Regions from separate parts of the Geodermatophilus sp. SYSU D00710 genome, predicted to be linked through region 1. Evidence: riboswitches for the same ligand, from Rfam matches in the RefSeq annotation. Region 1 holds a riboswitch; each other region holds the start of a gene.
What was found. A riboswitch is a leader RNA that binds a small molecule or an ion and turns the genes downstream of it on or off. The one in region 1 is predicted to bind cyclic di-AMP.
Positions count from the first base shown of each region.

Region 2: it holds a riboswitch for cyclic di-AMP, as region 1 does, so the genes downstream of both, ACI78U_RS14950 (hypothetical protein) here and ACI78U_RS22560 (C40 family peptidase) in region 1, are expected to answer to the same signal.
Region 3: it holds a riboswitch for cyclic di-AMP, as region 1 does, so the genes downstream of both, ACI78U_RS20500 (C40 family peptidase) here and ACI78U_RS22560 (C40 family peptidase) in region 1, are expected to answer to the same signal.

Region 1 covers NZ_JBJGYX010000075.1:8,826-18,811, forward strand. The annotation lists gene ACI78U_RS22530 (Lrp/AsnC family transcriptional regulator) at 1-103, shown strand, start outside; gene ACI78U_RS22535 (M42 family metallopeptidase) at 113-1,189, shown strand; gene ACI78U_RS22540 (DUF3253 domain-containing protein) at 1,179-1,433, opposite strand; gene ACI78U_RS22545 (hypothetical protein) at 1,487-2,005, shown strand; gene ACI78U_RS22550 (serine hydrolase domain-containing protein) at 2,089-3,414, opposite strand; gene ACI78U_RS22555 (DUF3817 domain-containing protein) at 3,430-3,747, opposite strand; gene ACI78U_RS22560 (C40 family peptidase) at 3,884-5,011, opposite strand; cyclic di-AMP (ydaO/yuaA leader) riboswitch at 5,019-5,154, opposite strand; gene ACI78U_RS22565 (hypothetical protein) at 5,344-5,565, shown strand; partial or broken gene ACI78U_RS22570 (YhjD/YihY/BrkB family envelope integrity protein) at 5,621-6,439, shown strand; gene ACI78U_RS22575 (transglycosylase domain-containing protein) at 6,478-8,997, opposite strand; gene ACI78U_RS22580 (HelD family protein) at 9,080-9,986, opposite strand, start outside.
Region 2 covers NZ_JBJGYX010000031.1:1,662-11,647, forward strand. The annotation lists gene ACI78U_RS14925 (hypothetical protein) at 1-797, opposite strand, end outside; gene ACI78U_RS14930 (sulfite exporter TauE/SafE family protein) at 903-1,706, opposite strand; gene xylB (xylulokinase) at 1,812-3,209, opposite strand; gene xylA (xylose isomerase) at 3,209-4,396, opposite strand; gene ACI78U_RS14945 (ROK family transcriptional regulator) at 4,500-5,732, shown strand; gene ACI78U_RS14950 (hypothetical protein) at 5,720-6,691, opposite strand; cyclic di-AMP (ydaO/yuaA leader) riboswitch at 6,947-7,100, opposite strand; gene ACI78U_RS14955 (DNA-directed RNA polymerase subunit alpha C-terminal domain-containing protein) at 7,228-7,824, opposite strand; gene ACI78U_RS14960 (protein kinase domain-containing protein) at 7,850-9,754, opposite strand.
Region 3 covers NZ_JBJGYX010000059.1:13,481-23,466, forward strand. The annotation lists gene ACI78U_RS20490 (NlpC/P60 family protein) at 1-1,702, shown strand, start outside; gene ACI78U_RS20495 (hypothetical protein) at 1,814-2,128, shown strand; cyclic di-AMP (ydaO/yuaA leader) riboswitch at 2,288-2,466, shown strand; gene ACI78U_RS20500 (C40 family peptidase) at 2,483-3,730, shown strand; gene ACI78U_RS20505 (M48 family metallopeptidase) at 3,924-5,195, shown strand; gene ACI78U_RS20510 (glycosyltransferase family 4 protein) at 5,192-6,316, shown strand; gene ACI78U_RS20515 (AMP-dependent synthetase/ligase) at 6,387-8,120, opposite strand; gene ACI78U_RS20520 (SRPBCC family protein) at 8,336-8,767, shown strand; gene ACI78U_RS20525 (ion transporter) at 8,775-9,986, shown strand, end outside.

The DNA.
Region 1 (9,986 bases):
TGTGGAGCGCACCGACACCGCCCTGGCGCTGCGCCGCTACGTGGAGCACCGGGTCGACCCGCTGCTCGAGCGGGCGGCGGGAGAGCGCCCGCCGTCGGGGTAGGGGCTCCCGGTGACCTCCGAGGCGCCCACCCCGCTGCCCGACCTGCTCGACGAACTGCTCCGCACCTACGGCCCCGGCGGGCACGAGGAGGCGGTGCGCGACGTCGTCCGGCGGGAGCTCGAGCCGCTGGCCGACGAGGTCACCGTCGACGCCGCCGGGAACCTCGTGGCGCTCCTGCACGGGACGGACCGGTCCGCCCCCGCCGTCCGGGTCGTGGCCCACCTCGACGAGCTGTCGATGATGGTCAAGCGGGTCGAGCCCGACGGCACGCTGCGGGTGACCTCGCTGGGCGTCATGTACCCGGGCAACTTCGGCCTCGGCCCGGTCGCCGTCCTCGGCCGGCACCGGACGCTCACCGGCGTCCTCACGCTCGGCTCGGAGCACACGACCGCCGAGAGCCAGCGGATCTGGCAGACCAAGCCCGACCAGGGCGACAAGGCGATGGACTGGTCGCACGTGTACGTCTTCACCGGCTGCCCGGCCGAGGACCTCGCCGCCGCCGGGGTGCACCCGGGGACGCGGGTCTGCGTGCACGCCGACCGGCGCGGGCTGACCCGGTTCGGCGACCACGTCGGCTCGTACTTCCTCGACGACCGGGCCGCGCTGACCGCGCTGGTCGGGGCGGCGCGGCTGCTGCGCGGGCGCCCGCACGGCGACGTGTACCTGGTGGCCACCACCAACGAGGAGATGGGCGGGATCGGCGCCTCTCACGCCGCCCGGACGCTGCCCGGCGACCTCACCCTCGCCCTCGACGTCGGCCCCGCGGAGCCCGAGTACCAGGTCACCCTGGACGGCGGGCCGGTGGTGGCCTACGCCGACGACGCCGTCGTCTACGACCGGGCCGTCGCCGACGCGCTGGTCGACGTCGGCACCGAGCTCGGCCTGGACCCGCAGACGGCGGTGTGGCAGTCCTTCGACTCCGACGCCTCCCAGGCGCAGGCGTCGGGCCAGACGGCGCGGGCGGCCCTGTTGAGCCTGCCCACGCTGAGCACCCACGGCTACGAGGTGCTCCACGCCGGCACGGTCGACCGCACCGCCCGGCTGCTCGCCGCCTTCCTGTCCCGGCCGCTGCCGGTCAGCGGCTGACCCGCCGGATCCGCACCGGCCCGCGCGCGGTGCCGACGTCGACCACCGCGCCGCGCTGGGTCACCTCGACCGCGCCGCGTGCGGCCAGCCTGCCCGCGGCCGCGCGCGCCTGCGGCATGAGTGCCCGCCAGCCCTCCGGGTCGACGGCGCGGGCCGCCTCCGACGGGCAGATCGTGGCCCCCGCTGCGCGGGCGTCGAGCAGCGCGTCGATGGCGCGCTCGAGGGCCGGGCCGGCGTCGTCCACCCGCCCATGGTGCGCCGTTTGCGCAGGTCGCGCGCCCGGGTACCGGCGGAGCCATGGCAAAGCGCACCCCGGTGGGGACCTTCGGCAAGGGCAGGCGGGGCATCAGCACGCTGGGCTGGGCGCTGCGCGGCGCGGCGGCGGGAGCGGCCGGGTCCACCGCGCTGAACGCCGTCACCTACCTGGACATGACCGTCCGCGGCCGCGGCACGAGCTCCACGCCCGAGCAGACGGTGGAGAGGCTCGCCGAGAAGGCGCACGTGCCGATCCCCGGCGACGAGGAGCACCGGCAGAACCGGCTCCAGGGCCTCGGGCCGATCACCGGCCTGGTCGCGGGCGTCGGCGTCGGCGTGCTCACCGGGCTGGCGCGGGCGTCGGGGTTCCGGTCGCAGCCGCTGGTGGGCACGCTGCTGACCACCCTCGGCGTGCTGGTGGCCGCGAACGGTCCCATGACGGCGCTGGGCGTCACCGACCCCCGCACGTGGTCGGCCACCGACTGGGTCAGCGACCTCGTGCCGCACCTGGCCTACGGCGCCGTCGTCAAGACCACGATGGACGCCTTCGACCGGCCCTGACGGTGTGCACGATGCCCGTCGAGATCACGTGATCTCGACGGGCCAGGGCGTCGATGGCGTCGAGATCACGTGATCTCGACGGTTCAGGGCACCGTCCAGCCGCGGGGGTCGACGCCGCCGGGAACGGGGGCCGCGGGGTCGTAGGGCTGCCGGGTGAAGACGAACGTGCCCAGGTCGAGGTGGTCGGGGGCGATCCGCAGCGTCTCCCCGGCGTAGTAGCCGTCCAGCCCGACCCACCGGCCGTCCTCGCCCCGGCGGAAGCGGCTGGCCCGTCCGGCCCGTCCGGGCAGCGGCCCCAGGTGCAGCAGTCCGCCGGCCACCGCCCGCAGGGCGTGCGGCGCCGGGCCCCAGTACCAGACGCCGAGCTGCTCGAGCGGCACCGGCGGCTCCGACGGGCGCCACGGGTCGACCACCCGCGGCTCGGCGGCGCGCAGGTCGGCGAGCAGCCCGGGCAGCAGCGCGTCCAGGCCGCTGGTGGTGTTGGCCAGGGAGACCCCGCCGGTGCCCTCCTCGCGGTCGACGAACACCCCGGCGAGGAAGCCCGGCATCGAGCCGCCGTGCCCGGTCAGCGTGCGGCCGTCGACCCGCAGCACCTGCAGCCCGAGCCCGTACGCCGACCAGGCCGGGGACGACGGGTCGACGCCGGCCGGCACCGCCATCTCCTCCAGGGTGGCCGGGGACAGCACGTCGCCGGTGTCGCCGAGCAGGAACGCGGCGAACCGGGCGAGGTCGGCGAGGGTGGCCCACAGCTGACCGGCGGCGGCCATCACGCCGGCGTGGTGCTCGGGCTCGGGCAGCGCGACGTCGGCCCACGGGTGCACGGCCCAGCCCTGCGCGGCGCGGCCGGACGGGCGCGGCGTCGTCCGGGTCATGCCCAGCGGCGCGAGCACCTCGGCGGTGACCACGTCGTCCCATGCCCGCCCGCGCAGCCGGGCCACGAGCTCGCCGAGCAGGCCGAAGCCGAGGTTGGAGTAGTGGAAGCGCCGGGCCTCGCCCAGGACGACGTCGTCCCCGCCGAGCGCCAGGTCGGCCAGGGACCCGCCGGGCACCCGCTCCCACCAGCCGCCGGGGCTCTCGGCGGACGCGCCGGCCAGGTGCGACAGCAGCTGCCCGATCGAGCGGTCGCCCAGCGGGGTGCCGGGCAGGTGCCGGTCGAGCGGGTCGTCGAGGCCGAGCCGGCCCTCGTCACGCAGCCGCAGGACGGCGACCGCGGTGACCGTCTTGCTGATCGAGCCGAGCCGGTACTGGACGTCGGTGTGCGGCTCGGCGACGTCGCCGCGGCCGGCCGACCACGTCAGGCCGCCGTCCCGTACGACGCCGGCCACCAGGCTCGGCGCGCGGCCGTCGCGCTGCACCCGGGCGGTGCGGGCCAGCAGGGTGCGGGCGGTGGCGGGCAGCACGGTCGGCATGCCCGGAACCGTAGGTCAGGCCCGCGCGGGGACCGCCAGCCTCCCCGTGCGGCCGGCCCAGCGCTCGAAGACGACGGTGACCAGCGGCGGGATCGAGGCGGCGAGCGCCAGCAGCGTCGTCCCCGGGGACCAGCGGAGCACCCGGGCCGCGACCAGCGCCACGACGACGTAGGCGACGAACACCGCGCCGTGGACCGGGCCGAACACCTGCACGCCGACCTCGGAGGTCTCCGGCACGTACTTCACGTACATCCCGGCCAGCAGGCCCACCCAGGACAGCGCCTCGGCGACGGCGACGACGCGGAAGGCGGTGGCGACGGTGCGGGGGTTCACGGGGATGCGGTCCTCACGGATCGGCGGCGGCTCCGCAGGGTGCAACGCGGCAGGCTCCGCCGGAGGTCCCGGACCGGGTGTGACCCCGGCAACGCGCCGGAACGGCCACCCTCCCGGGGAGGAGGGTGGTCCTTCCTCAGCCGATGCGGCGGGCGCCGGCGTAGCCGCCCATCGAGTCGACGCCGGCCACCTTGACGACGTCGCCCGAGGTGGGCGCGTGCACCATCTGGCCGTTGCCGATGTAGATGCCCACGTGGCTGACCGGGCTGTAGAAGAACACCAGGTCACCGGGCTGCAGGTCGGCCCGGGAGACCGCGGTGCCCATCTGCGACTGCATCCGGCTCGAGTGCGGGAGGTTGATACCGGCGGCCTTGAAGGCGTACTGGGTCAGGCCCGAGCAGTCGAAGGAGTCCGGGCCGGCGGCGGCCCACACGTAGGGGTCGCCCCGCTGCGCCATGGCAGTGGCCACGACGGTGCCGGCGATGCCGCTGGCCGGCGCGGCCGCCGCTGCCGGCGCCTCCTCGGCGGGCTGCGCCGCGGCGGGCTCCTCGCGCTCGTCGTCGCGGCTGGCCCGCTCGTCCTCGGCGGCGTGCGCGGCCGCGGCGGCCTCGAGCGCGGCGCGCTGCTCCTCGGCGGTCAGCCGGGCGAAGTCGGCCTGGTAGGCGGCGATCTGGTCCTCGAGGTCGGCCTGCTGGGCAGCGACGGCGTCGTACTGGCGCTGCGCCTCGACGGCGGCATCGGTGGCGGCGGCCTGGGCGGCGGTGGCGGTGTCGGTCGCGGCAACCGCCTGGCCGAGCAGCTCGCCCTGGTAGCCGGCGACGCCCTGCAGGAGGCTGACGCGGTTGACGAACTCGTCGGCGTCCTCGCTGGTCAGGAGCGCCTGCAGCGAACCCATGCCGTTGCCGGTGTAGGCGGAGCGGGCGATGCCGACGACCTGCTCGCGGGCGGTGCCGGCGGCGGCCTGGGCCTGGGCGAGGGAGGCGGCGGCGGCCTCGGCCGCGGCCTGCTGCGCGGCGAGCACCTCGCGGGCCTCGTTGAACTCCTCGGTGACGACCTCGAGCTCGTGCCCGCGGGCGGCCACGAGCTGTGCGGCCTCGGCCGCCGTCGTGGGCTCCTCGGCCAGGGCGGACGAGGGGACCACCCCGACCCCCACGCCGAGCCCCAGGGCCCCGGCGAGGACGAGGGCGGCGAGGCGACCCTGCCGGCGGCGGGCCGGGCGGCCGGTCACGGGCATGCCGGGGACAGACGTGCGCAGGGACGCCACGCGGCGGTTCTCCTCTTCCCAGGCCGCCTACCGGGTTAGCTGACGGGTTCGGGCGTGGACTCGCCCGGCGCGTGCGGACACGCGCTGCACCCCAGGACTGCGGTGGGTCCCCGGCCCGGCGCCCCACGGGGCGACCGGCTCGACGGCGTCCTCGGGGTGTCACCCAGGTCGGTGACGGAGCGCCCCGTTGGACGTACACAGAGTAAGGGCCGTGACGGACGCGTGACAATCACCCCGGTGTAATCACATCGGTGACATTCCGTGGTCGCCCGGTCACCGGACTGCCTGCCCCCGGCGGTTTGGCCGGGCGCCGGGGCGTGTAGGAGTCAGGCATGTCCACCTCCACCCGGATGCGCCTGGCCCGGCCGCTGGTCGTGCTCGCGCTGTTCGGCTCCCTGACCGCCTGCGGCGACAACACCGACTTCTCCCGCGGGCCCACCAACTGCGACGCGAGCGGCGAGAACGCCAGCAACGAGAACGACGCCGCGTGCCAGGAGACCGGCCCCAACCCCGGCAACGACGCGCCCACCACCGACGACACCTCCGAGGACTGACCGTCCACCGACCCCCCGACGGGCGCCCGGTCGCGGGGGCTGGTGGCATGGGCGGGTGACTCCGGAACGCAGGTGGACCGCAGCCCGCCTGCGCGCCGAGACGAGGGGCCTGCTGGCCGGCGCCCGGCAGTTGCTCCGCGGGCGCGACCTCGCCCTGATCGCGGCGGGACTGACCTTCTACGCCGGCATCGCGGTGGTGCCGCTGCTGCTGGTCGCGGTGCGGCTGACCGCGCTGGCGACCTCGGCCGACGAGGTGCGTGCGCTCGCCGCCCGGCTGACCGAGCTGCTGCCCACCCCACTGGGCGCCCCGGAGGCGGTCGAGCGCCTGGTCGACGCCGGCACCCGCCTGGACCTCCTGGGCTTCGTGCTGGCACTGGTGCCGCTGACGTTCTACGGCGAGGGGCTGCGCCGGGCGCTGCTGCGGTTCAGCCCCCGCCGGGAGAGCCTGACCGGCTGGCGCGGCCGCCTGCTGAGCCTGCCGCTGGTGGTCGTCTCACCGCTGCTGCTGTACCCGCTGCTGCTCGCGGCCCGGGTGATGGCCGACCTGGCCCGCGAGGACGGCGCCGGGGCGGTGGTCGGCCGCCTCGCCGTCGGCTACTACTCGGTGCTGTTCGTCCTCACGGTGCCGCTGCTGTGGGGCTACGGCGTGGTGTCCGGCGGGCGCTTCCGCTGGACGGCGCTCACCAGCGGGGCGCTGTTCACCGCGGCCTGCCTGTCGGGGTTCCTGCAGGGCTTCGTCCTGTTCCTGTCCCTGCCGCTGGACCTCGGCGCCCCGTTCGGCGGCCTGGTCGTCGTCGGGGCGGTGGTCGCCGTCGGGCTGTGGCTGTTCCTGCTGCACCTGGTGCTGCTGGCCGGGTGGCTGCTCACCCAGTCGCTCGACGAGCGGCTCGCCCGGCGTCAGGCCGGCGCCCACTACCCCGGGCTCCAGGGCGCCCCCTCGGCCGGCGCGGGTGCCGGCTCCGCGGGTGCCGGGGGCGCGCCCTCCCCCGGGGCCGGCAGCGCCCCGGCCGGGTCCTCCGGCACGGTGCCGGGCAGCGGGGGGCCGGGCGGGGGTTCTGGAGCCGGTTCCGGAGCCGGTTCCGGAGCCGGTTCCGGCGGCGGGGGCCCGGGCGGGGGTTCCGGAGCGGGCTCCGGCGCCGGGGCGGGCGGCTCGGGATCGGGAGCGGGGTCGGGGGCGACCGGCTCGGGAGCCGGCTCGACGTAGTCGCTGCCGTTGCTCACCAGGATCGACACGACCTGGCCGGGCACCGCCCGGGCACCCCGGGGCGGGCTGGTCCCGAGGAAGGCGCCGGCCGGCTCGTCGCTGTCGACCCGCAGCGTCTGCGGCGTGAAGCCGGCCTCGGCGAGGACCCGCTCGCAGCTGCGCGCGCCCGAGCAGCCGGGCACCGGCCGGGTGTTGCCGTGCTCCACCGTCTCGTCGGCCGGCGGGAACTCACCGCTGCCCCGGGCGGTGAGGATCGGCTCCATCGCGTCCCGCCAGATCGTGGCGCCCTTGCCGCCACCGAAGCCGCCGACGTCCTCGTTCTCCTTGGGGTTGAGCACCATGACGCTCGCGGTGATCTCGGGCGTGTAGCCGACGAAGGCCACCGAGTAGTTGTCCTGCGAGGTCCCGGTCTTGCCGGCGATCTGGTGCCCGCGGACGTAGGCGCGCGACCCGGTCTGCCCGCGGTACCCCGGCTCGACGTCCTTGCGGAGGATCTGGTTCATCGTGGTGGCCACGCCCGGAGGGATGGCCTCGGGCGTGCACCGGTCGCCCACCGGCAGCGGCTCGCCGTCGGCACCCCGGGCCGGCTGCCCGGCGGCGTCGAGCACGGCGGTCACCGGGACGACGTCGCACTGCGTGCCGCCGGCCGCGAACGTCGAGTAGGCGCTGGCCAGGGCGAGCGGGCTGGTGGCCTCGGCGCCGAAGGTGAACGAGCCGCGGTTCTCGTCGATGATCTGCTGCGGCAGCTCCGGCGGGCTGAACTGGAACAGGCCCGCGGCCTCGGCCATCCGCACCGGTTCCTCGACGCTGCCGAGGGCGTCCTCGAGCGCGAGGAAGTAGGTGTTGGAGGACTGGTAGAGCGCGGTGGTCAGGTCCAGCGTCGGGCGGTAGCCCGACCCGGCGTTGCGCACGCAGTACCGGCCGTCGGTGTCGCGGCCCTGGCAGGGGCCGGAGTACACGCGGGAGACGTAGGGGTCGGCGGCGGTGAGCGTGTAGGTGGAGGAGTAGCCCCGGGCCAGCGCCGCGGCGGCCACGAAGACCTTGTACGTCGAGCCCGAGCCCTGGCTGGGCCAGGTGTTGAGGTTGAACGACTCCTGCGTCGGGTCGGACCGGTCGTAGCCGAACGTGCGGTTGACGCTCATCGCCAGCAGGTGGCCGGTGCCGGGCTCGACGGCGGTGAACATGCCGGCCAGCGAGTCCTCCAGCGGCACGGTCCGCAGCACCGCGGCGTCACCGGAGCGCTGCAGGTCCGGGTCCAGCGTCGTCTGGACGACGTAGCCGCCGTTGTCCAGCTGCTCCTGGGTCAGCCCCAGCTCCTGGATGAGGTACCGCTGGACGAAGTCGCAGACGAACGGCCCGACGCTGGCCTCGACGCAGCCTCGGCGCGGCGGCGGCCCCGGCGCGAGGCCCAGCGGCTCGGCCAGCGCGGCGGCGGCCTCGGCGGCGGTGACCATGCCCTGCTCGGCCATCCGCGAGAGGACCTCGTCGCGCCGTGCGGTGGCGGCCTCGGGGTCGACGAACGGGTCGTCCTCGGTGGGGCTCTGCACCAGGCCGGCCAGCAGCGCGGCCTGCGGCAGCGTCAGCGCAGAGGCGTCGACGCCGAACAGGGCGCGGGCGGCGGGCTGCACGCCGTAGGCGTTGGAGCCGAAGTAGACGGTGTTGAGGTAGCGGGTGAGGATCTCGTCCTTGGTGTAGAGGTCCTCGATCGCCAGGGCCAGGCGTGCCTCGCGCACCTTGCGGCCGACGGTCTGCTCGGTGGCCGACACCCGCTCCTCCGGGGTGTCGGCGGCCTGCAGCAGGGTCTGCTTCACCAGTTGCTGGGTGAGTGTGGAGCCGCCCTCGGCCACCCCGCCGGCGACGATGTTGGTGGCCAGCGCGCGCACCGTGCCCTGCACGTCGAGCCCGTTGTGCTCGTGGAACCGCGCGTCCTCGATGGCGATCATCGCCTCCTTCATGACCTCGGCGATCTGCTCGGAGGCCACCGGCTGGCGGTTCTCGTCGTAGAAGTACGTGATCGGCTCGCCGTTCGCGGCCAGCAGCACGGTGTTGCCCGGCGGCGTGTCGACGGTGAACTCGGTGGGCAGGTCGCCCAGCAGGCCGGTGGAGCGCTGGGCGGCGACCGCCGGGCCGCCGATCCACGGGAGGAGCAGACCCGCCACCAGCGCCCCGGCGACCACGACGGTGGCGGCCAGACGCAGCAGCGTCCCAGCCGGACTGGGCCGGTCCATGGGCTCCCTCCTCGGCCGATCACTGGAACAGAGATCACCGCCGACCACAACCACCCGCGCCGGTGTGGCCCGCGGCGACGCGCTAGGGCTCGATGGCCAGCGGCACCGGCAGGTCGTCGCGGTGCAGGACCACCAGCGTGCTCACCGCGCGGGTCAGCACCACGTAGAGCCGGTTGAGCCCCCGCGGCTCGGCCGCCACGATCGCGGCCGGGTCGGCGACGACGACGGCGTCGAACTCCAGCCCCTTGGCCAGCGTCGCGGGGACGACGGCGACCCGCCCGGCCGCCGAGCCGTCGTCGGCGAGCACCTCGGCGGGCAGGCCGGCGTCGGCCAGCGACCGCGCCACCCCGGCGACCGCGGCGTCGGCGCAGACCACGCCGACCGACCCCGGGTCGGCGGCCAGCGCGGCGACGACCTCGGCCAGCGGCCCGGCGAGGTCGGCGACCGGCCGGACCTCCAGCGCGCCGGGGTCGCGGCGCACCGCGGTGGCCGGGCGCAGCCCGGGGGCGATGACCGGCAGCAGCCGGTTGGCGTAGTCGAGCACCTCACCGGGCACCCGGTAGCCCCGGGTGAGCGGCCGGACGGCGGTCTGCGGCCGGCCCAGGCCGGCGAGGGTCGGCGCCCAGTCCGCCGGCGACCCGGGGCCGGTGGCCTGCGCGAGGTCGCCGAGCACGGTGAGCGACCCGGCGGCCAGCCGGCGCGCGATCGCCCGGCACTGCATGGGGGTGAGGTCCTGCGCCTCGTCGACGACCACGTGCCCGTAGCCGGCGGTGCGCTCGACCAGCCCCGCGGCCTCGTCGACCAGGACGGCGTCGGCGGCGGTCCACGGGGTCGCGCGGACCGAGCGGGCGGCCGGGCGCAGCAGCAGGGCCTGCTCGTCGTCGGTCAGCACGCCGCGGGCGGCGCGGGCGAGGACGGCGGGGTCGGAGAGGAGCTCCGCCACGAGCGCGGCGGCGTCGCGGGCGGGCCAGACGGCGTCGCAGAACGCG
Region 2 (9,986 bases), on a different contig from region 1:
GCCCACACCCACCCGTCGCCGGTGTCCATCTCGGGCAGGTACCAGACCAGCGCCACGAGCTCGAGCGACCCGAAGACGGTGTAGGTGAGGCCCGCGACGAACAGCCGGCCGAGGTCCCGGTCACGGAGAACCAGCGCCGCGGCGACACCGAGGGCGAGCAGCCAGGCACCGATCACCTGGGAGCTGAGCGGGGTGATCTCCCACGGCCAGAACGACGTGACGGTCTCGACGTGGTGGTGCACGAACAGCCCGCCGGCGAAGAGGACCCCGCCGGCCGCGAGCAGCAGCACCCCCTCGACGGCCAGCAGCCCGGCCAGCCAGCCCGGCACCGGCCGCAGCACCGCCGGCCGTCCCGTGCGGCGGACCTCCTGGGCGAGCACCACCGCCAGGCACAGCGCCGGGACGATCAGGTAGACGGCCAGCCAGGTCCAGGCCGCCACGCGGGCCACCGGCCCCCCGCTGAGCAGGTGCAGGCGGTGGGTGTGGACCAGCGTCGCGACGCACGTGACGACGGTGAAGACGGTGACCGTGAGCACCGGGATCCGGATCCGGCTCCAGCGGTCCTCCCGCAGCGACAGCGCCGACAGCACCGCGCCGGCGCCGTAGGCCGCGCCGAGGAAGGCGGCGGTCGGCTCGGTGCGGATCGTCCAGGCCCAGTAGCGGTCGGCCACGTCGGCGAGGACGAACAGCTGGTTGACGGCGAGCAGGGTGAGCACGAGGAAGGCGACCAGCAGGCGCCGGGTGCCGGGGCGGACCTCCTCGCCCGACTCCTGCGCCCGCTCCTCGACCTGCCCCATCGGCTGCCGCCAGCCCCTCGGCCCGGGTCCCCCTCCTGCGCCGGACACCGCGACCGGCGCCCCAGGCTCGCGCGCCCGCCTCACCTGCGCCAGGGCCCATCGGCCTCAGCCGCGCACGTTCTCCGTCCAGACGTCCCAGCCCAGCCGCACGATGAGCGCGCTCACCACCACGAGGAAGACGACCCGGATGAACCCGGTGCCCCGGCTGGTCGCCGTCCGCGAGCCGACGTAGCCGCCCAGCGTGTTGGCCGCACCGAGCGCGAGGCCCAGGCCCCAGACCACCGACCCGTGCGGCACGAAGAACGCCAGCGCCCCGAGGTTGGTGGCGACGTTGACGATCTTGGCCTTGGCGCTGGCGTTGAGGAAGTCGTAGCCGAGCAGCGACACCAGCGCGAAGACGAGGAACGAGCCCGTGCCCGGCCCCAGGACGCCGTCGTAGAAGCCGATGACCGCCCCGACCGCCAGCGCCGTGCCGTGGTGCCGGCGGCCGGTGTGCCGCAGCGCCGTCACCTCCCCGAGCGACGGGCGGAGCGCGGTGAACAGCGCGATGCCCACCAGCGCGACCACGATGACCGGCTTGAACACCTCCGCCGGCAGCAGCGCCGCCACAGACGCCCCGCAGAACGAGCCCACCAGGGCGACCGCGGCCATCGGCAGCGCCGTGCGCAGGTCGGGGTGCACCCGCCGCTGGTAGGTGACCGCGCTGGTGGTGGTGCCGAACACCGACGCCAGTTTGTTGGTGGCCAGCGCCTGCACCGGGGACAGGCCCGGGACGAGCAGCAGCGCCGGCAGCTGGATCAGCCCGCCGCCGCCGACGACGGCGTCCACCCAGCCGGCCGTCAGCGCGGCGAGCAGGACGAGGGCGAGCAGCGGCCCGGTGAGGCCCTCCGGGAGGAACGCGTCGGTCACCGGCAGCCCGCCCGCACTGCCGGCGTCCTCGTCGTCACGGGGACCCAGCCTCCCCCAGGCGCGCGGCAGCGGAACGGGCGGGTCCGGCCGGGCCCCCGGCCGCGGTCAGACGCGGCGGGCGGTGAGGCCGCGGACCTCGGCGTAGCGCTCCCGCACCGCCGGGGTCGGGTCGGCCTCGTGCAGCTCGGTGCCCGGCCGCTCCCACGCCGGCGGCTCGGCCTCCCCGGACAGCACCCAGGCGGCCTGCCGGGCGGCGCCGTCGGCCACGTACTCCCCCGGCGGCGGCACCAGCACCGGCACGCCGAGCACGGCCGGGGCGATCGCCCGCACCGCGGCCGACCGGGCGCCGCCGCCGACCAGCAGCACCCGCCGCACCTGCGCGCCGGTCGCGCGGACGGCGTCCAGGCCGTCGGCCAGCCCGCACAGCAGCCCCTCGACCGCGGCGCGCGCGAGGTGCGCCGGGGTCGACGTCGCGAGGGTGAGCCCGTGCAGCGCGCCGGTGGAGTCCGGCCGGTCCGGCGTCCGCTCGCCCTCCAGGTACGGGACCAGCGCCAGCCCGCCGGCCCCCGCGGGTGCCGACAGCGCCAGCCGGGACAGCTCGTCGTGGTCGACGCCCAGCAGCCGGGCGGTGGCGTCGAGGACGCGGGCGGCGTTGAGCGTGGCCACCAGCGGCAGGTACCGGCCGGTGGCGTCGGCGAACCCGGCGACCGCGCCGGTGGCGTCGGCGGCCGGTGTGTCGGACACGATCGACACCACCCCGGAGGTGCCGATCGAGCAGACGACGTCGCCGGGCTCGGCGGCCAGCCCGAGCGCCGCCGCGGCGTTGTCCCCGGTGCCCGGCCCGAGCACCGCGCCGGTGGCCGAGGTGCCCGCGGCCTCGGCCGGGCCGAGCACCCGCGGGACGGCCGGCGTGCGGCCGAGGGCCCGCTCGAGCAGGTCGGGGCGGTACTCGCCGGTGGCCGCCGACCAGTAGCCGGTGCCGCTGGCGTCGCCGCGGTCGGTGACCAGGGCGCCCAGGCCGGGCGTCCCGGCCAGGACCCAGGTCAGCCAGTCGTGCGGCAGGCACACCGCGGCGGTGCGCTGCGCGTTCTCCGGCTCGTGCTCGGCCAGCCAGCGCAGCTTGGTGACGGTGAACGACGCCACCGGCACCAGGCCGACGGCGTCGGCCCACGCCCGCGGGCCGCCGAGCTCCCGGGTGAGGTCGGCGGCCGCGCCGGCGGAGCGGGTGTCGTTCCAGAGCAGGGCGTCGCGCACGACCCGGCCGTCCTCGTCGAGGCAGACCATGCCGTGCTGCTGCCCCCCGACGGCCACGGCGGCGACGTCGTCGAGCCCGCCGGCCTGCGCCACCGCCTGATCCAGGGCGGCCGCCCAGGCCGCGGGGGCCACCTCGGTGCCCTCCGGGTGCGGCGCCCGGCCCTCGCGCACGAGGGCACCGGACGCCGCGTCCCGGACGACGACCTTGCAGGCCTGGGTCGAGGTGTCGACCCCCGCGACCAGAGGCATCAGCGGGCGCCGAGCAGGTGCTCGAGGGCCAGCTGGGACAGCCGCACCTGGCCGCCGCGGCGGGCGCCGGCGGTCTCGGCGTCGAAGTCCTCGAACGCCGAGCGGTCGGCCAGCAGCTGCTCGTGGGACTCGCCGTCGCCGAGGGTCGGCTGGGCCAGCTCCGGGACGGCGGCGTCGGCGAGTGCCTCCTGCACCTCCGGGTCGGCACGGAACGCGGCGGCCCGCTCCTTGAGCAGCAGGTAGGTGCGCATGTTCGCCTCGGCCGACTCCCAGACGCCCTTCAGGTCCTCGGTGCGCAGCGGCTTGTAGTCGAAGTGGCGCGGGCCCTCGTACCGGGGACCCCCGGAGGGGAAGCCGTTCTCCAGCAGGTCGACGGTGGCGAAGGCGGAGAGCAGGTCTCCGTGGCCGAACACGAAGTCCTGGTCGTAGCGCGGGCCCTTCTGGCCGTTGAGGTCGATGTGGAAGAGCTTGTCCTGCCACAGCGCCTGGGCGATGCCGTGGGTGTAGTTGAGGCCGGCCATCTGCTCGTGTCCGACCTCGGGGTTCACGCCCACCAGGTCGGCGTGCTCGAGGCCGTGGATGAAGGCGATGGCGTGGCCGATGGTCGGCAGGAAGATGTCGCCGCGCGGCTCGTTGGGCTTGGGCTCCAGGGCGAAGCGCAGGCCGTAGCCGCGGTCCTCGGAGTACTGGGCCAGGGTGTCGATGCCCTCGCGGTAGCGGTCGAGCGCGGCCTTGAGGTCCTTGGCGCTGTCGACCTCGGTGCCCTCGCGGCCGCCCCACAGCACGTAGGTGGAGGCGCCGAGCTCGGCGGCGAGGTCCATGTTGCGCATGACCTTGCGCAGCGCGTACCGGCGGACGCCGCGGTCGTTGGCGGTGAGCGCGCCCTCCTTGAACACCGGGTGGGTGAACAGGTTGGTGGTGACCATGGGCACGACCAGGCCGGTGTCGGCCAGCGCCTGCTTGAAGCGCTCGATGGTCTTGGTGCGCTGGTCGTCGTCGCTGCCGAACGGGATCACGTCGTCGTCGTGGAAGGTGACGCCGTAGGCGCCCAGCTCGGCGAGCTTCTCGACGGACTCGACCGGGTCGATCGCCGGCCGGGTCGCGTCGCCGAAGGGGTCGCGGGCCGGCCAGCCGACCGTCCACAGACCGAAGGTGAACCTGTCCTCACGGGTGGGCTGCAGGGGCATGGGGATCCTTCCGCCGGGCACCGGGGCGCTCGTCCGGGTGACGCGGGCCACCGCTTTTGTGCTGCGGTAGAACATAAACGATCCACCCGGCTAACCTCAACCCGTGTCCGACGGCCGCGTCCTCACCGGTGCCCGGCAGTCGACGCTGCGGGCGACCAACCTCGCGCTGGTCCTGCGCGCGGTGTGCGCCGACCCCGGCGAGCTGTCGCGGGCCGGCGTCGCGGCGGCACTGGGCACCACGCGCGGCACGGCGTCCCGGCTGGTCGACGACCTGGTCGCCGGCGGCCTGCTCGACGAGGTCGAGCGCGGGCCGGCGTCGCGCCGCGGCCGGCCGGCCACCCCGCTCGCACCGGGGTCGGGGCCGGCGGGGCTGGGCATGCAGGTCGACGCCGGGCTGGTCGCGGTCCGGGTGGTCGACCTGCGCGGGCGGACGGTCGCCGAGCGGCTGCACGAGGAGGACCTGCGCGACAGCGACCCGGTCGCCACGCTGGACCGGCTCGGCCGGCTGGGCGCCGAGGTGCTCGGGTCGCTGCCCGCCGGTGTGCGGGTGGTGGGCGCCGGGCTGGCGCTGCCCGGCCTGGTCGACGCCGGGCGGGGCCTGCTGCTGCGGGCGCCGAACCTCGGCTGGTCGCGGGTGCGGCCCGCCGACGCGCTCGCCGGCCTGCTCCCCGACGGGCTGGTCCCGGTGCTCGGCAACGAGGCCGACCTCGCCGCGCGCTGCGTCGCGCAGAGCGCCCCGGGCCGGCCGGGGCCGCACCGGGACTTCGTCTACCTGTCGGGGCAGATCGGCATCGGCGGGGCCGCGGTGCTCGGCGGCCGGGTGATGACCGGCAGCTCGGGCTGGGCCGGCGAGATCGGCCACGTCTGCGTCGACCCGGCCGGGCCGGACTGCCCGTGCGGGTCGACCGGGTGCCTGGAGCGCTACGCCGGCCGGCTGGCGCTGCTGGCCGCCGCCGGGGTGCCCGCCGACGCCGGCCCCGCGGAGCTGCGGGCCCGCGCCGAGGCCGGCGACCCCGGCGCCCGCCGCGCGCTCGACGGCGCGGCGTGGGCGCTGGGCGTCGCGCTGGCCGGGGTGGTCAACGTGCTCGACATCCCCACGGTGGTGCTCGGCGGTCACCTCGCCGAGCTGACCGACCTGCTGCGCCCGGGGCTGGAGGAGCACCTGGCCCGGCGGGTGCTCTCGGCCCGGTGGCGCCGGCCGCTCGTGGCCGCGGGAGGCGCCGTGCCGGCCGCGGGGGCGACCGGCGCGGCGCTGCGCGCGCTCGACGCGGTGCTCGAGGACCCGGTGCGCTGGCTGGCGCCCGCGGCGCGGGAGGTCGCGGCTCAGCCCACGTAGTTGACGTGCACGTGGTCGTAGTGGTTGGCCGTGACGCCGCCCCGGTCGGCCATGGTCGACCACGAGCCACCCGGCGAGGAGAGCATCCGCTGCTCCCAGATGAGGTAGTCGACGCCGAGCTCGTCCCAGTGCTCGACGTGGTACTGCACGATCGCGTCGCCGAGGGCGGCGTCGGTCAGCACCATGTAGTCCAGCGCCAGGCCGGAGGGGTGCCCGCCCGGGTCGGCCGCGCTCGCGCGGGTGCCGCCGAGGGTGATCGACGCGGCGCCGGGGACGTTGCTGACCACGGCGTCGGCGGCGGCCTGCACCACCGAGCGCACCGGGCCCGAGGTGTTGGTGATCCGGGCGACGCGGGAGGCCGTGGTCCCCGACGACGAGGACGAGACCGACGACGAGGCGGCCGGGGAGGACGCCGCCTCCGACCCGCCGGACTCCTCCTCGGCCTCCTCCGCCGCCGCCTGCGCCTCCGCGGCCTCCGCGGCGGCCTGGGCCTCCGCGGCCGCGGCCGCCTCGGCGGCGGCCTGCTCGGCGGCGGCCTGCGCCTCCGCGGCGGCCTGCGCCTCGGCGGCGAGCCGCGCGGCCTCGGCCGCCTGCGCGTCGCGCACGGCCTGGTCGGCACCGGCCTGCGCCTGCGCGGCGGCGGTCTCGGCGGCCTCGCGGCTGCCGCGGCTGGCCGCCAGCTCCTCGAGCACCTGCAGGTCCTGCGGCTGCACCTGCGGGGGCTCGGTCGCGGGGCCGGTCTGCGCGGGCAGGCCCAGCGCCTGGGCGACGGTCACGGTCTCCGACGTCCCGGCCTGCGCCTCGGCGGCCGGGTCGGGGCCGACCAGCACGTTGGCCACCAGCGCGCCGGCGGCGGCGACGCCGAGCAGCAGCGCGGGGCGGCGGACGGGGGCGCGGCGGCGGGACCGGCGGGTGGCGCCGGCGGCGGGCCGCGGGATCTCGGCGGTGGGGGCGTCCATCGGGGGGAGGTGCTCCAGGGGTGCGGGCACGGCGCGGCCGGCGGCGGCGCCGTGGAGGGGTGCGGGGCAGCGGGCGGCACCGGCCGTCGCGGCGACGCGGGCGCACCGGCGGGCACCACCCAAGCGGGGCTCGGGTGGGCGCGGGGCGGCGTCGGGACGGCCGGGCGCGGTCAGATGCGGGAGCGCACCCGGGTGCGGCGGAGCCGGCGGGGTGGTGCGGTCGTGCTGCAGAAGCGCGCCATCCGGCGGGCTCTCCGTTTCTCCCGTGGGCCGCCTACCGGGTCAGCTGACGGGTTCGGGCGGGAAGCAGCCCTACCCGCGGCCGGACGGTGTCCGGCGGGCGGGATTCACCCCAGTGGTGCGGTGGGTCCCCGGCTCGCCCGGGAGGGCGACTCGGCGGCATCCGTCCGGACTCCCCGGACGGGGACTGACGGCCGGTCGGACAGCGGCCACGGTAACCGTCGTTACCGCACCGTGACAATCCCGCGGCGGCGGAGCGTGACGAGCGTCGCGTGTCGCGGCGGCGTGTCGGGCCGTCAGGTGCCGAGCAGCCGCCGCAGCCAGTCGACCTGGGTGCGCACCGACCACAGCGCGAGGCGGCCGGGCACGGTCACCGCGGCGCGGGCCGCCCGCATCCCGAGCCGCAGCAGGTCGGCGTACTCGGCCGGCCGGGGTGCGGGCGCCGGGCGGGCGGCGCGGCGCGGGGCGGACGTGGGCGGGGTCGCCTCCGCCTCGGGCTGTGGACCGGGCGCCGTCCCCTGCTCCGGCGCGGGGGCCCCGGGCACCAGCAGGTCGAGGCCGCTGCGCCGGCGGGGGTCCCGCAGCGAGGCGAAGGAGGGGATCTCCGGCGCGTCGGGCGCCCCGTCCTCCTCGGCCGGCAGCGACAGCTGCCCGTCGCGCGCCGCCGTCCCCGATCGGGGCAGCGGCGTGGGCGGCTCGGGCACGACGCGGCGGATCGCCGTCACCAGGCCCGCGCCCAGCCCGGGCACGGCGGCGAGCTCGCGGCGGCTGAGGGCGGCGAGCGCGGCGACGTCGGTGATGCCTGCGCGGGTCAGCGCGGTGACCGCCCGGGTGGGCAGGCCCAGCGTCTCGATCGTCCCCGCCGGAGCGTCCCCCGGTGACCTGGTCGGCATGGCGGAGGACCCTAACCGCCCGCGGTCAGCCGGCCGCACCCGTGTCGGGGGCCGCGCTGCCCCCGTCGGGTGCCGACGACGTCGCCGACCCCGGGGACGTCGCCCCCGACGACCCCGACGGCGCGGGCTCCGAGCGAGCCGTCGGGGCGGACCCCGACGGCTCGCTCGGGGCCGGCCCGGTGGGGTCGGTCGGGGCCGGCTCGGTCGGGGAGCTGTCCGAGGGCGCCGGCTCGGTCGGCGCGGGCCCGGTGGGGTCGGTCGGGGCCGGCTCGGTCGGGGCGCTGTCCGAGGGCACCGGCTCGGACGGGGCGGGCTCCGAGGGCACCGCGTCCGAGGGGGCCGCGTCGGAGGGTGCCGCGTCGGAGGGCGCGGGCTCGGACGGCGCGGGCTCGGGGGACGCCGGGTCCGGGGACACGGCGGCGTCCGACGGTCCCGGTTCCGCGGGCGCGGGCTCGGCCGGGGCGGGCGCGGCCGGGCCGGACCCGGACGGCACCGACAGCGCCGCCTCGGGACCCTCACCGCCCGCGGACGCACCGCCCTCGGGCGCCGGTGCCGGTGCTGCCGGGGTGACCGCGACGCGCAGCGTCACGGGGGCGCCGGGCTGCAGCGGGACACCGACCGGGTCGAGGCCCGAGACCGTGCCCGGCTCGACGGCGGTCGTCACCTCGTCCTGCCGCTGCACGGTGAGACCCAGCGCGGTGAGGTCCGCGGCGACGTCGTCAGCAGGGCGCCCGACGTGGTCGTTGGCGGCCAGGACCACCGAGCCGGCCGTCGCGGCGCTCTCGCCGGTGCCGGCGCCGGTCTCCGCGGCCTGCGCGGGAGGCTGCCCGCCGCCGGAGCCACCCGGCCGGAGGAGGACCGCGAGCAGGCCCGCGAGCAGCACCGCCAGCACCGGCACCAGCACCGCCGGGCGCCGGCGCGGCGACCGCGAGGCACCGGACACCTGCGCGGTCTCCCCGGGTGGCGGGTCGTCCGGGGACACCGGCTCCGGGGAGGGCACCGTGACCGCGGCCGTCTCGACCAGCGCGGCCGGCGGGGCCGCGGCGACCGCCCGGGACGGCGACGGCGCCCCAGGACGCGGCCGGGCGGTCTGCTCGATCGTCTCCTCGACGGCGGTCAGGAACGCGTCCGCGTCGGGCAGCCGCTCACCGGGGTCCTTGACCAGGGCGGCGTCGATGAGGGAGCGGACGCCGGGCGGGACGTCCTCGGGCAGCGGCTCGGGGGCCTCGCGCACCTGCTTGAGCGCCACGGTGACCGGGTTGGTGCCGTCGAACGGCGCGTGCCCGGTGAGCGACTCGTAGCCGACCAGGCCGAGGGCGTAGACGTCGCTGGCCGGGCTGACCCGGTCGCCGGCGGCCTGCTCCGGCGACATGTAGCGGGCGGTGCCGATCACCTGCCCGGTACCGGTCAGCGGCACGCTCTCCGCCGACCACGCGATGCCGAAGTCGGTGAGCTTCACCCGGCCGTCGGGCCGGACCAGGATGTTGGCCGGCTTGACGTCGCGGTGCACCAGGCCCGCGCGGTGGGCCTCGGCCAGACCCGCGGCCGTCTGCTGCAGCACCGACAGCGCGGCCTCGGGTTCCAGCGGCCCGTCGGCCGAGAGCCGGTCCGACAGCGGCGCGCCGTCGACGAGCTCCATGACCAGGTAGGCCAGGTGCTCGCCGGTCGCCTCGTCGTCGGACTCGCCGTAGTCGAGGACGGCGGCGATGTTGGGGTGGCTCAGCGCCGCGGCGTGCCGGGCCTCGCAGCGGAAGCGCTCGAGGAACACCGGGTCGTCGGCGTACTCGCTGCGCAGGACCTTGACCGCGACCGGCCGGAGGAGCAGCCGGTCGCGCCCCCGCCACACCTGGCCCATGCCACCGCGGGCGATCAGCTCCTGGAGCTCGTAGCGGTCCCCCAGCGCCTGCCGGCCCGTCTCCAGCGAGGTCACGTCCCTGGCTCCGTCCCGTGCCGCCCCCGAGGGGTTGTGTCCCCCAGGGCTCCGTCCCCCGATCCACGCGGCCCCCGTCCGGGGGCTCGTGCGGCGTGCCGGTGGTCTCACGCGCCGCTCCCCTGTGGTTCCCACCGGGCGCCGTCCTCAACCCCCAGGTGGGACAGCCCTCGCCGTCCGGCAGCCGGTCGGCGAGGATCCCCGGGAAGCCGCGGCACCGGCGCCGCGGAGG
Region 3 (9,986 bases), on a different contig from region 1:
CGCGGCGTTCCTGGTCACGGCCGCGGCGGTGCTGGTGGCGCTGGTGCCGGCCGGACCCGCCGCCGCCGCGCCCAGCGACCAGCCCGGCGGCACCAGCGGGGTCCTCGACAGCGAGGCCCTCGACCGGCTGCAGGAGCGGGCCGCCGAGGTCCAGGCCGACCTGCAGCAGCGTCAGGCCGAGGTCGCGGCCGCGCAGCAGGCGCTGGCCGCCGCGCAGGCCGACGTCGACGCCGCCTCCGCCGGGCTGGCCGAGGCGGAGGCGGAGCTCGCGCGCCTGCAGGACGTCGTCGCGCGCTACGCCTCGGCGGCCTACCGGGACGGCGGCACGCTGTCCCCGCTGAGCGTCCTGCTCTCCGGCGGGGACCCCGGGGACGCCGCCGCCGCGATCGGCTACCTGGACGCCGTCGACGACCACACCGGCGCGGTCGTGACCGCGGCCGAGGAGCAGCGCCGGGCCGCGCTGGCCGAGCAGGCCGCCGCGGACGCGGCGCTGGCCGAGGCGCAGCAGCGGGCCGACCTGCTGGCGGCCCAGGTCGCCGACCTGGAGGCCGCCGCGGCGGCGGTCACCGACGAGCTCGACGCCGCGCTGAGCGACGTCGACCGGCAGCTGGCCGACCTCCAGCAGGAGCAGCTCGACGTCAACCGGCAGACGGCGGCCAACTGGCGCGCCCACCTCGACCAGCTCGCGGCGGCCGGTGTCGTGTCCCCGCCGGCCTCGGCCCTGGCCGACCCCGCGGCCGGCCTGCCGGCCGGGCTGGTCCCGGTCGGGGACGCCGTGGGGGGCGCCCAGCGGGGCGCCGCCCAGTTCCCGCGCGAGCCGACGTCGCTGCTGGTGCTGCCCGCCGAGACGGTGGCCGCCGTCAGCGAGGCGATGGACACGCTGGGGCAGCCCTACGCGCCGGGGACGGCCGGCCCGGACTCCTGGGACTGCGGTTCGCTGGTCTCCACGGTCTACGGCGCCGCGGGCGTCGACCTGCCCGCCGACCAGGCCGGGCTGTACGCCGTCACGGTGCCGGTCGACCCGGCCGACGTGCTGCCCGGCGACCTGGTGTTCCTCGGGACGCCCGAGTCGGGGCTCGGCCACGTCGGCATCGCGCTGGACCGGGAGACGATGCTGGCCGCCGACGGGCGGGCCGGCGCGGTCGTCGTCCGCCGGCTGCCCGCCGACCAGGTGCTGCACGTGGGCCGGCCGGCCCTGGGCACCCGCCCCGAGGTGGCCGCGCCGGGGTCCTCGGGCGGTGCGCTGCGGGTGGAGTGCGGCAACACCGTGTACCCGCCCAGCTTCGACGGGACCCGCGCCTGGGGCGGGTACCCCAACGGCCTCATCCCGCCCAGCGCGCTGTGCCCCCTCGGCGTGGGCGGGCACGCGCTGCGCTGCGACGCCGCCGCGGCCTACCGGGCGATGAGCGCGGCGTTCGAGGCGGAGTTCGGCCGGCCGGTCTGCATCACCGACTCCTACCGCACCTACGCCGGCCAGGTCCGGCTCTACGGCGAGAAACCGTCCCTGGCCGCGGTCCCGGGGACGAGCAACCACGGCTGGGGGCTGGCGGTCGACCTGTGCGGCGGCATCGAGACCTTCGGCACCCCGCAGTACGCCTGGATGGTGGCCAACGCCGGCCGCTTCGGCTGGCTGCACCCCACCTGGGCGGACCCGGGCAACGGCCGCGAGGAGCCCTGGCACTGGGAGTTCGCGGGCAGCTGAGCCGGGACTGTCGGTGGCCGTCCCTAGCGTGCGGAGCAACCGACAGGGAGACCCGTCCCGACCGCGGCCCGGCACCCGGGCGGCCCGGGGCACCGGAGGGGGGACACGGCCATGCTCATCGACTGCGACACCTGCACCGTGCGCGGCACCGGCTGCGCCGACTGCGTCGTCACCGTCCTGCTGGGTGCGCCGCCGGCGGAGAGGGGCACCGGGCCCGTGCTGCTGCCGGTGCCGCCGGTCCCGGCCGCGCGGGCGACCGGGCCGGCCGCCGGGGACGCGGTCCCCCCGCCGCCGGGCGTGGTGGTGGAGTTCGACGACGTCGAGCGGCGCGCCGTGCGGGCGCTGGCGGAGGTCGGCCTGGTGCCTCCGCTGCGTCACCGCCCGGCGGGCGGGGAGCGTCCCGGCGGACGGCGCCGCACCGGCTGAGGCGCAGGTCGACGACCGAACGGGTACACACCGGAGTGGCGCTACTGCTCACTGTGCGTGTTCTCACAGTCAGCAGGGGTCCCGTTTGTCACAACCTCATCACGTCCGTACTGTGACCGCGTCCGGCCGGGTGGTCGTCACCTGACGCGAGGTGACCTCGGCCGGTCACCGCCGAGTCACCGGACGCCGCCTGCGGGTGCGCGCGAGGTGAGCCGGGGACCCACCGCAGCACTGGGGTGAGTTCTCGCGTGCACCGGCCCGCCGGCGCACGCCTGATAGGGCACGTCTTCCCAGCCCGAACCCGTCAGCTAACTCGGTAGGCGGTTGCTGAGGAAGAACGGAGAGCCGCCGCCCGTGGCGACCCCCCGCCCCTGCCCGGGGCATGCCTGCGCACAGTCCACCTCCTCCGCACCCGCGACCGCCCGCGTCGCCGGCCCGCACCGCCGCTCACCGCGCCGGCTCCTCGGCCGGGTCGCGCTGGTCGGCACCGCCGCCGCCCTGACCGTGGCCCTCGTGCCCGGCACCGCGGTCGCCGACCCCGAGCGGGCCACCACCCCCGAGCAGGCCGCCGAGCTCGCCGCCGACGCCGGCCGCCGGCTCGAGGCGGTCAGCGAGCAGGTCAACGAGGCCCGCGAGGTCCTCTCCCGCCAGCAGGCCGCCGCCGAGGCCGCCGAGCGGGCCCTCGGCGACGCCCGCTCCCGGCTGCAGGACCTCGACGGGCAGATCCGTCAGGTCGCCCGCAGCGCCTGGACCAGCAGCAACGACACCTTCGCCCAGCTGGACCTGCTGATGACCAGCGACTCGGCCGACGAGTTCGTCAGCTCGCTGGCCACCCTCGACCACATCTCCGGCCACACCACCGACGTGCTCGCGCAGGTCGGCGAGGCCGCCACCGCGGCGGAGGAGGCGCAGCGCGAGGCCGACGCCGCCCGGGCCGACGCGGAGGCCACGCTCGAGGAGCTCGACGCCCAGGAGGAGCGGCTCGAGGCCGACATCGCCGACTACGAGGCCCAGTTCGAGGCGCTGACCGAGGCCGCGCGGCAGCAGGCGCTCGCCGCCGAGGCCGAGGCCGCCGCCGACGCCGCGGCCGAGGCGGCGGCCGCAGCGGCTGCTCCCGCGGCGGCCGCCCCGGCGGCTGCGGCTCCCGCGGCGGCCGCCCCGGCGGCTGCGGCTCCCGCGGCGGCGGCTCCGGCCGCGGCGGCTCCGGCGGCGGCCGCCCCGGCTCCGGCGGCCCCCGCGGGTGGGGGCAGCGGCGCCGCGCAGGTGGCGGTGCAGACGGCGCTGGCGCAGGTGGGCGACCCCTACGTGTGGGGCGCCGGCGGGCCGAACGCCTTCGACTGCTCGGGCCTGACCCAGTACGCCTACGCGGCGGCCGGGATCAGCCTGCCGCACTCCAGCCGGATGCAGTCGCAGATGGGCACCGCCGTCTCGCGGTCGGAGCTGCAGCCGGGCGACCTGATCTTCTACTACAGCCCGGTCAGCCACGTCTCCATGTACATCGGCAACGGCCAGATGGTGCACGCCTCGACCTCCGGCGTGCCGGTCAAGGTGGTGTCCGTCGACTCGATGAGCGGCATCACCGCCATGCGCCGCATCGCCTGACGGAAGGACCCCTCCGCCCCCGCCGCTCGGACGCTCGCGGCGGGCCCCTGGGGGGTGGCCGTTCCAGCACGTCGCCAGGGCCGGTGACCCGCACGGGTCACCGGCCCTCGTCGTGCCCGGTGCCGGGTCCGGGGACCGCGGCGGCCGGGCGGGCCGGTCCGCCTAGGATCGGCCGCGTGAGCTGGGCGGGCGGGTGAACCGGACCGCCTCCCGCGCCGCCCTGCTGGTCGCGCTCGTGCTCGGTGCGGCGTTCGTGGTCGTCGTCGCCGCCCGGACGCCCTGGACGGTGCTGCCCACCCCGCCCGGCGGCGCGACGCCGCTGAGCGCCGACGCCGGGCTGCCCGCCGAGGTGGTGCGCCGGGCCGAGGCCTTCGCCGCCGCGGTCCGCCCCGCCTCGCTGGCGGGCCTGCTGCTCGGCCTCGCCGTCTCGGCACTGCTCGGCCTCACCCGCCTGGGCAGCCGGCTGGTCACCGCCGCCGGCCGTCCCGTGGGTGGGCGCTGGCCGCTCACGGTGCTCCTCGGCACGGTCGCGCTGGTGGTCGCCGGCCGGCTGGTCACGCTGCCGCTGTCGGCCTACGGCGAGGTCGTGCGGCACCGCTACGGCCTGTCGACCCGGTCCTGGGGGCTGTGGCTGCGCGACGTGGCGGTCTCCACCGCCATCGACGCCGGCCTGACCGCGCTCACCCTGCTCGCCCTGGTGTGGCTGGCCCGCCGGGCGCCGCGCACCTGGTGGGCGTGGGCCGCGGTCGGCGCGGCGGGCCTGGTGGTGGCCGGCTCGTTCCTCTACCCGGTGGTCATCGAGCCGGCGTTCAACCGCTTCGAGCCGCTGCCGGCCGGACAGCTGCGCACCGACCTGCTCCAGCTCGCCGAGGAGAGCGGCAACCCGGTCGAGGACGTCCTGGTCGCCGACGCCTCGCGCCGGACGACGCGGCTGAACGCCTACGTGTCCGGGTTCGGGTCCACCCGCCGCGTCGTCGTCTACGACACCCTGCTCGCCGACGTCCCCGACGACGAGATCGAGTCGATCGTCGCCCACGAGCTCGGGCACGTCGCCGCCGACGACGTCCTGACCGGCACGCTGCTGGGCGCCCTCGGCGCGGCCGCGGCGGTGGCACTGCTGGGGTGGCTGCTGTCCCGGCCGGCGCTGCTGCGCCGCGCGGGCGCGGACTCCGCGGGTGACCCGCGCGTGGTCCCGCTGGTGCTGCTGCTGACGGCCGTGGGCTCGCTGGTCGCCACGCCGGTGCAGAACCTGGTGTCGCGCCAGGTGGAGGCGCGCGCGGACCTGTACGCCCTCGACCTCACCGGCGACGCGCAGGCGTTCGCCGCGGTGCAGCGGCGGCTGTCGGAGAACAACGTCTCCGACCCGAGCCCGCCGGTGCCGTGGCAGTGGTTCTTCGGCTCGCACCCGACCCCGGCCGAGCGGGTGGCGATGGCCCAGGACTGGCTGCGGCTGGGCGACCGGTGAGCCGCACGCTCGTCGTCACCAACGACTTCCCGCCGCGGCAGGGCGGCATCCAGACCTTCGTGGCAGCCCTGCTCGAGCGCCGCCCGCCCGACTCGCTGGTCGTGCTGGCGTCCCGGTCCCCGGGCTGGGAGGCGTACGACGCGCAGCTGCCCTACCCCGTGGTCCGCCGGCCGACCGCGATGCTGCTGCCGACCCCCGCCACCGCGCGCGCCGCTGCCGGCCTGGCCGCCGAGCACGGCTGCGACACCGCCTTCTTCGGCGCGGCGGCACCGCTGGGCCTGCTCGCGCCCGGCCTGCGGGCGGCCGGCGTGCGGCACCTGGTGGGAGCCACGCACGGGCACGAGACGGGCTGGGTGGCGCTGCCCGGCGCCCGGCAGGTGATGCAGCGGATCGCCGCCGGGCTGGACGTGCTGACCTGCATCAGCGGCTACACCCGCAGCCGCCTCGAGCCGGTGCTGGACGGGCGCACGCGGCTCGCGCAGCTCTCGCCCGGCGTCGACGTCGACCGGTTCACCCCGGCCGCCGACGGGACCGCGGTGCGCCGCCGGCACGGGCTGGGGGAGTCCCCGGTGGTCGTGTGCGTGTCCCGGCTGGTCCGCCGCAAGGGCCAGGACGTGCTGGTGGCGGCGTGGCCGCGGGTGCTGGAGCGCCATCCCGGCGCCCGGCTGCTGCTGGTCGGCGGGGGACCCGACGAGGCCCGGCTGCGGCGGGCGGTCGCCGCACGCGGGCTGGGGGCGTCGGTGGTGTCCACCGGCCCGGTGCCGCCCGCGCAGCTGCCGGAGCACTACGCCGCCGGCGACGTGTTCGCCATGCCCTGCCGCACCCGCCGCGGCGGCCTCGACGTGGAGGGGCTGGGCATGGTCTACCTGGAGGCCGCCGCGTGCGGGCTGCCGGTGGTCGCGGGCACCTCCGGCGGGGCACCCGAGACGGTGCGCGAGGGCGAGACCGGCACCGTCGTCGGCGACCCGCGCTCGCCGGAGGCGGTGGCCGCCGCCGTCTCCCGCCTCCTCGACGACCCCGTCCGGGCCCGGGCGATGGGCACGGCGGGGCGGGCGTGGGTGGAGCAGCGCTGGTCCTGGGCGACGATCGCTGCCGACTTCACTCGCCTGCTGGAACCCTGAGGCCCGCGGCGGCCCCCTTGCAGGGGCCCGCCGCGAGCTTGCGAGTGGTGGGGGGCGAGGGGGTCCCTTGTCAGCGCGCGTAGAGCGCCTCGACGTCGGCGTCGAACTCCTTGATGACCACCGAGCGCTTGAGCTTCAGGCTCGGGGTGAGCATCCCGTTGTCCTCGGTGAAGTCGGTGGCGAGCACGCGGTACTTCTTGATCGCCTCGGCCTGGGACACGGCCTTGTTGGCGTCCGCGACCGCGGCGTCGAGCTCGGCCCTGATGTCGGGGTCGTCGACCAGTCGGTCGATCGGGGTGTCGGCCGGCTTGCCCTTGGACTCCAGCCACAGCGGCAGGGCCTCCGCGTCGAGGGTGACCAGCGCGGCGATGAAGGGTCGCTGGTCGCCGACGACGATGCACTGGCTGACCAGCCGGTGCGCGCGCAGCCGGTCCTCGAGGACGGCCGGGGCGACGTTCTTGCCGCCGGCGGTCACCAGGATCTCCTTCTTGCGCCCGGTGATGCGGAGGAACCCGTCGGCGTCGATCTCGCCGATGTCGCCGGTGTGGAACCAGCCCTCGGCGTCGATCGCCTCGGCGGTGGCCTGCTCGTTGCGCCAGTAGCCGCGCATGACCACGCCGCCGCGGATGAGGATCTCGCCGTCGTCGGCGATGCGGAAGGACACGCCCGGCAGCGGGCGGCCCACGGTGCCGATGCGCAGCGCGTCGTCGTGGTTGACCGACGCGGCCGCGGTGGTCTCGGTCAGGCCGTAGCCCTCGTAGACGGTGACGCCGATGCCGCGGAAGAAGTGGCCCAGGCGCTCACCGAGCGGCGCGCCGCCGGAGATGGCGCCCTGGCACCGGCCGCCGAGGGCGGCGCGCAGCTTGCCGTAGACCAGCCGGTCGAACAGCGCGTGCTGGATCCGCAGCCCGAGGCCGGCGCCGCCGGTCTCCTGGGCGCGCGACCAGTCGATCGCGACCTTCGCCGCGCGGTCGAAGATCCTGCCCTTGCCGTCGGCCTCCGCCTTGGCCTTCGCGGAGTTGTAGACCTTCTCGAACACCCGCGGGACGGCGAGGACGAACGAGGGCCGGAAGGCGCCGAGGTCCTCGAGCAGGTTCTTCACGTCGGGCGTGTGACCGGTGACCGTGCGGGTCTTGACCGCGCCGACCTGCAGGACGCGGGCGAGCACGTGCGCGAGCGGGATGAACAGCAGCACCGAGCCGTCCTTGCCCAGGAACCGCTGGAGCAGGGTGATCCCGTTGTCGATCTCGAACAGGAAGTTGCCGTGGGTGAGCTCGCAGCCCTTGGGCCGGCCGGTGGTGCCCGAGGTGTAGATGAGGGTGGCCAGGCTGTCGGCGTTCACCGTCGCGCGGCGGGCGGCGAGCTCGCTGTCGGGGACGCCGGCGCCCGCCGCGGTGAGGGTGGCGACGGCGTCGTCCTCGATGACGTAGAGCGGGCCGAGGTCGGGGGCCTGCTCGCGGACCGAGTCGACGGCGGCGGCGTGCTCGGCCCGCTCGACGATCGCCGCGACCGCGCCGGAGTCGGCCAGGATCCAGGCCACCTGATCGGGGCTGGAGGTCTCGTAGACCGGGACGGTCACCGCCCCCGCGGTCCAGATGGCGAAGTCGAGCAGCGGCCACTCGTAGCGGGTCTTGGCCTGCAGGGCCACCCGGTCGCCGGGCTGCACGCCCGCGGCGACGAGGCCCTTGGCGACGCCGGCGACCTGCTCGCCGAACTCGCGCCAGGTGACGTCCTCCCACCGGCCGTTCCGCTGTACTCGCAGGCCGACGTCGTCGCCGTGCTTCTCGACGTTCTCCGTCAGCATGTCGGTGAGGGCCGCGTCGGGGCTCACCTCGGTCGTCGCCGGGACGCTGTACTCGCGCACGCTCGGTCCTTCCTCCCCGCTCGGCCGGGGGCGCCGGTGCCCGCGGTCCCGCGGCGGGACACGTCCCGCCGAATCTACCGGCTGGACCTACCCGGGAGTAGCCGTGCCCGGGCGGTCCACCCGGCGGGTGGAACCGCAACGGCTAGCCTCAGCCCATGGCCGAGCAGTCCACCCAGTCGATCGTCGTCGCGGCGCCCGCGGCCGACGTCATGGCGGTGATCGCCGACTTCGAGGCCTATCCGCAGTGGGTGAAGGCGGCCCGCACCGTCGAGGTGCTCGAGACCGGGCCCGACGGCCGCGCCCGCCGCGTGCGCTTCGTCATCGACGCCACCGTCCTCACCGACGAGTACGTCCTGGACTACACCTGGGACGCCGACCGGCAGGTCTCCTGGAGCCTCGTCCAGAGCAAGATCATGAAGCGCCAGGACGGCTCCTACACGCTGACCCGGACCGACGGCGGCACCGAGGTCACCTACCGGCTCACCGTCGACATGGCGGTGCCCATGATCGGGATGCTCAAGCGACGTGCGGAGAAGGTCATCCTCGACACCGCGCTCAAGGAGCTCAAGAAGCGCGTCGAGGGCTGAGCCCGTCGTGCGCATCCTGCTCTTCACCGGCCCCGGCGGCACCGGCACCACCACGCTCGCGGCGGCCGCCGCGGTCCGCGCCGCGCGGGCCGGGCGGCGCGTGCGGCTGGTGACCGGCCAGGAGCCGCCGGCCGGGGTCGCCGGCCAGGACGGCGTCGAGGTGGTGCGGGCCGACCCGCGGGCCGGGCTCGAGCGGCTGTGGGCCGACTGGGGCGGGCAGCTCGCGGACGTCGTCCCCGAGCTCGGCCTGCCGCCGGCCACCTCGGTGGGGCCGCTGCCCGGCGCCGGGGAGGTCGCCCTGCTCGCCGCCCTCGGCCGCGCCGGGGAGGACACCGACCTGGTGGTCCTCGACGCCGGCCCGCTGGAGTCGGCGACCGCGCTGGTCGCGCTCCCGGGCGCGCTGCGCTGGTGGCTGGAGCAGGCGCTGCCTCCCCGGCTGCGGATGCTCGGCGCCGTGCGGACCGCCGCCGTCCGCGCCGGCACGCTGCGGCGGGGTGCCGCGGACGTCGCCCTCGCCGCCGTCCCCGTGCTCGAGGACCTGCTCGACCGCCTCCCCCTGGCCGATCCCGCCGCGACCGCCGTGCGGCTGGTCGCGGCGCCGCGGCCGGGCGCCGCCGCCGCGCTGCGCCGGGCCGCGACCGCGCTGGCCGTGCACGGGCAGCGCCCGGTGGGCGTGCTCGCCCGCGTGCTGCCGGACCCGCCGGCGGGCGCCGGCGGCTGGTGGGCCGCCCGGGCGGCCGAGCAGCAGGCGGCGCTGCGCGACCTGGGCGGGGTCGCACCGCTGGAGGTGGTCGCCGAGTCCGCGCAGGCACCCGCCGGCGCCGACGCGCTGGCCGCGCTGCTTCCGGACCTCCCCGACCCCGCGGGCGGGCCGGCGGCCGCGCCGCCCGCCCCCGAGCGGGTCGACGGCGGCTGGCGGCTGGCGCTGCCGCTGCCCTTCGCCGAGCGTGCGGACGTGACGCTGACCCGCTGGGAGGACGACCTGGTTGTCAGCGCCGCCGGGACCCGCCGGTCGCTGCGCCTGGACGCCCTGCTGCGCCGGTGCGTGGTGACCGCGGGCAGCCTCGCCGGGCCCGGGACGGCCGGTGCGCGGCTGGAGGTCGGCTTCACCCCGGACCCGGGGCAGTGGCCGCCCGACCTGCTGGCGTCGGTCGCGGCGGACACGGGCGGGGAGGCGGGCAGGGACGGCGACGGCGACAGCGGCGACACCGGCGGACAC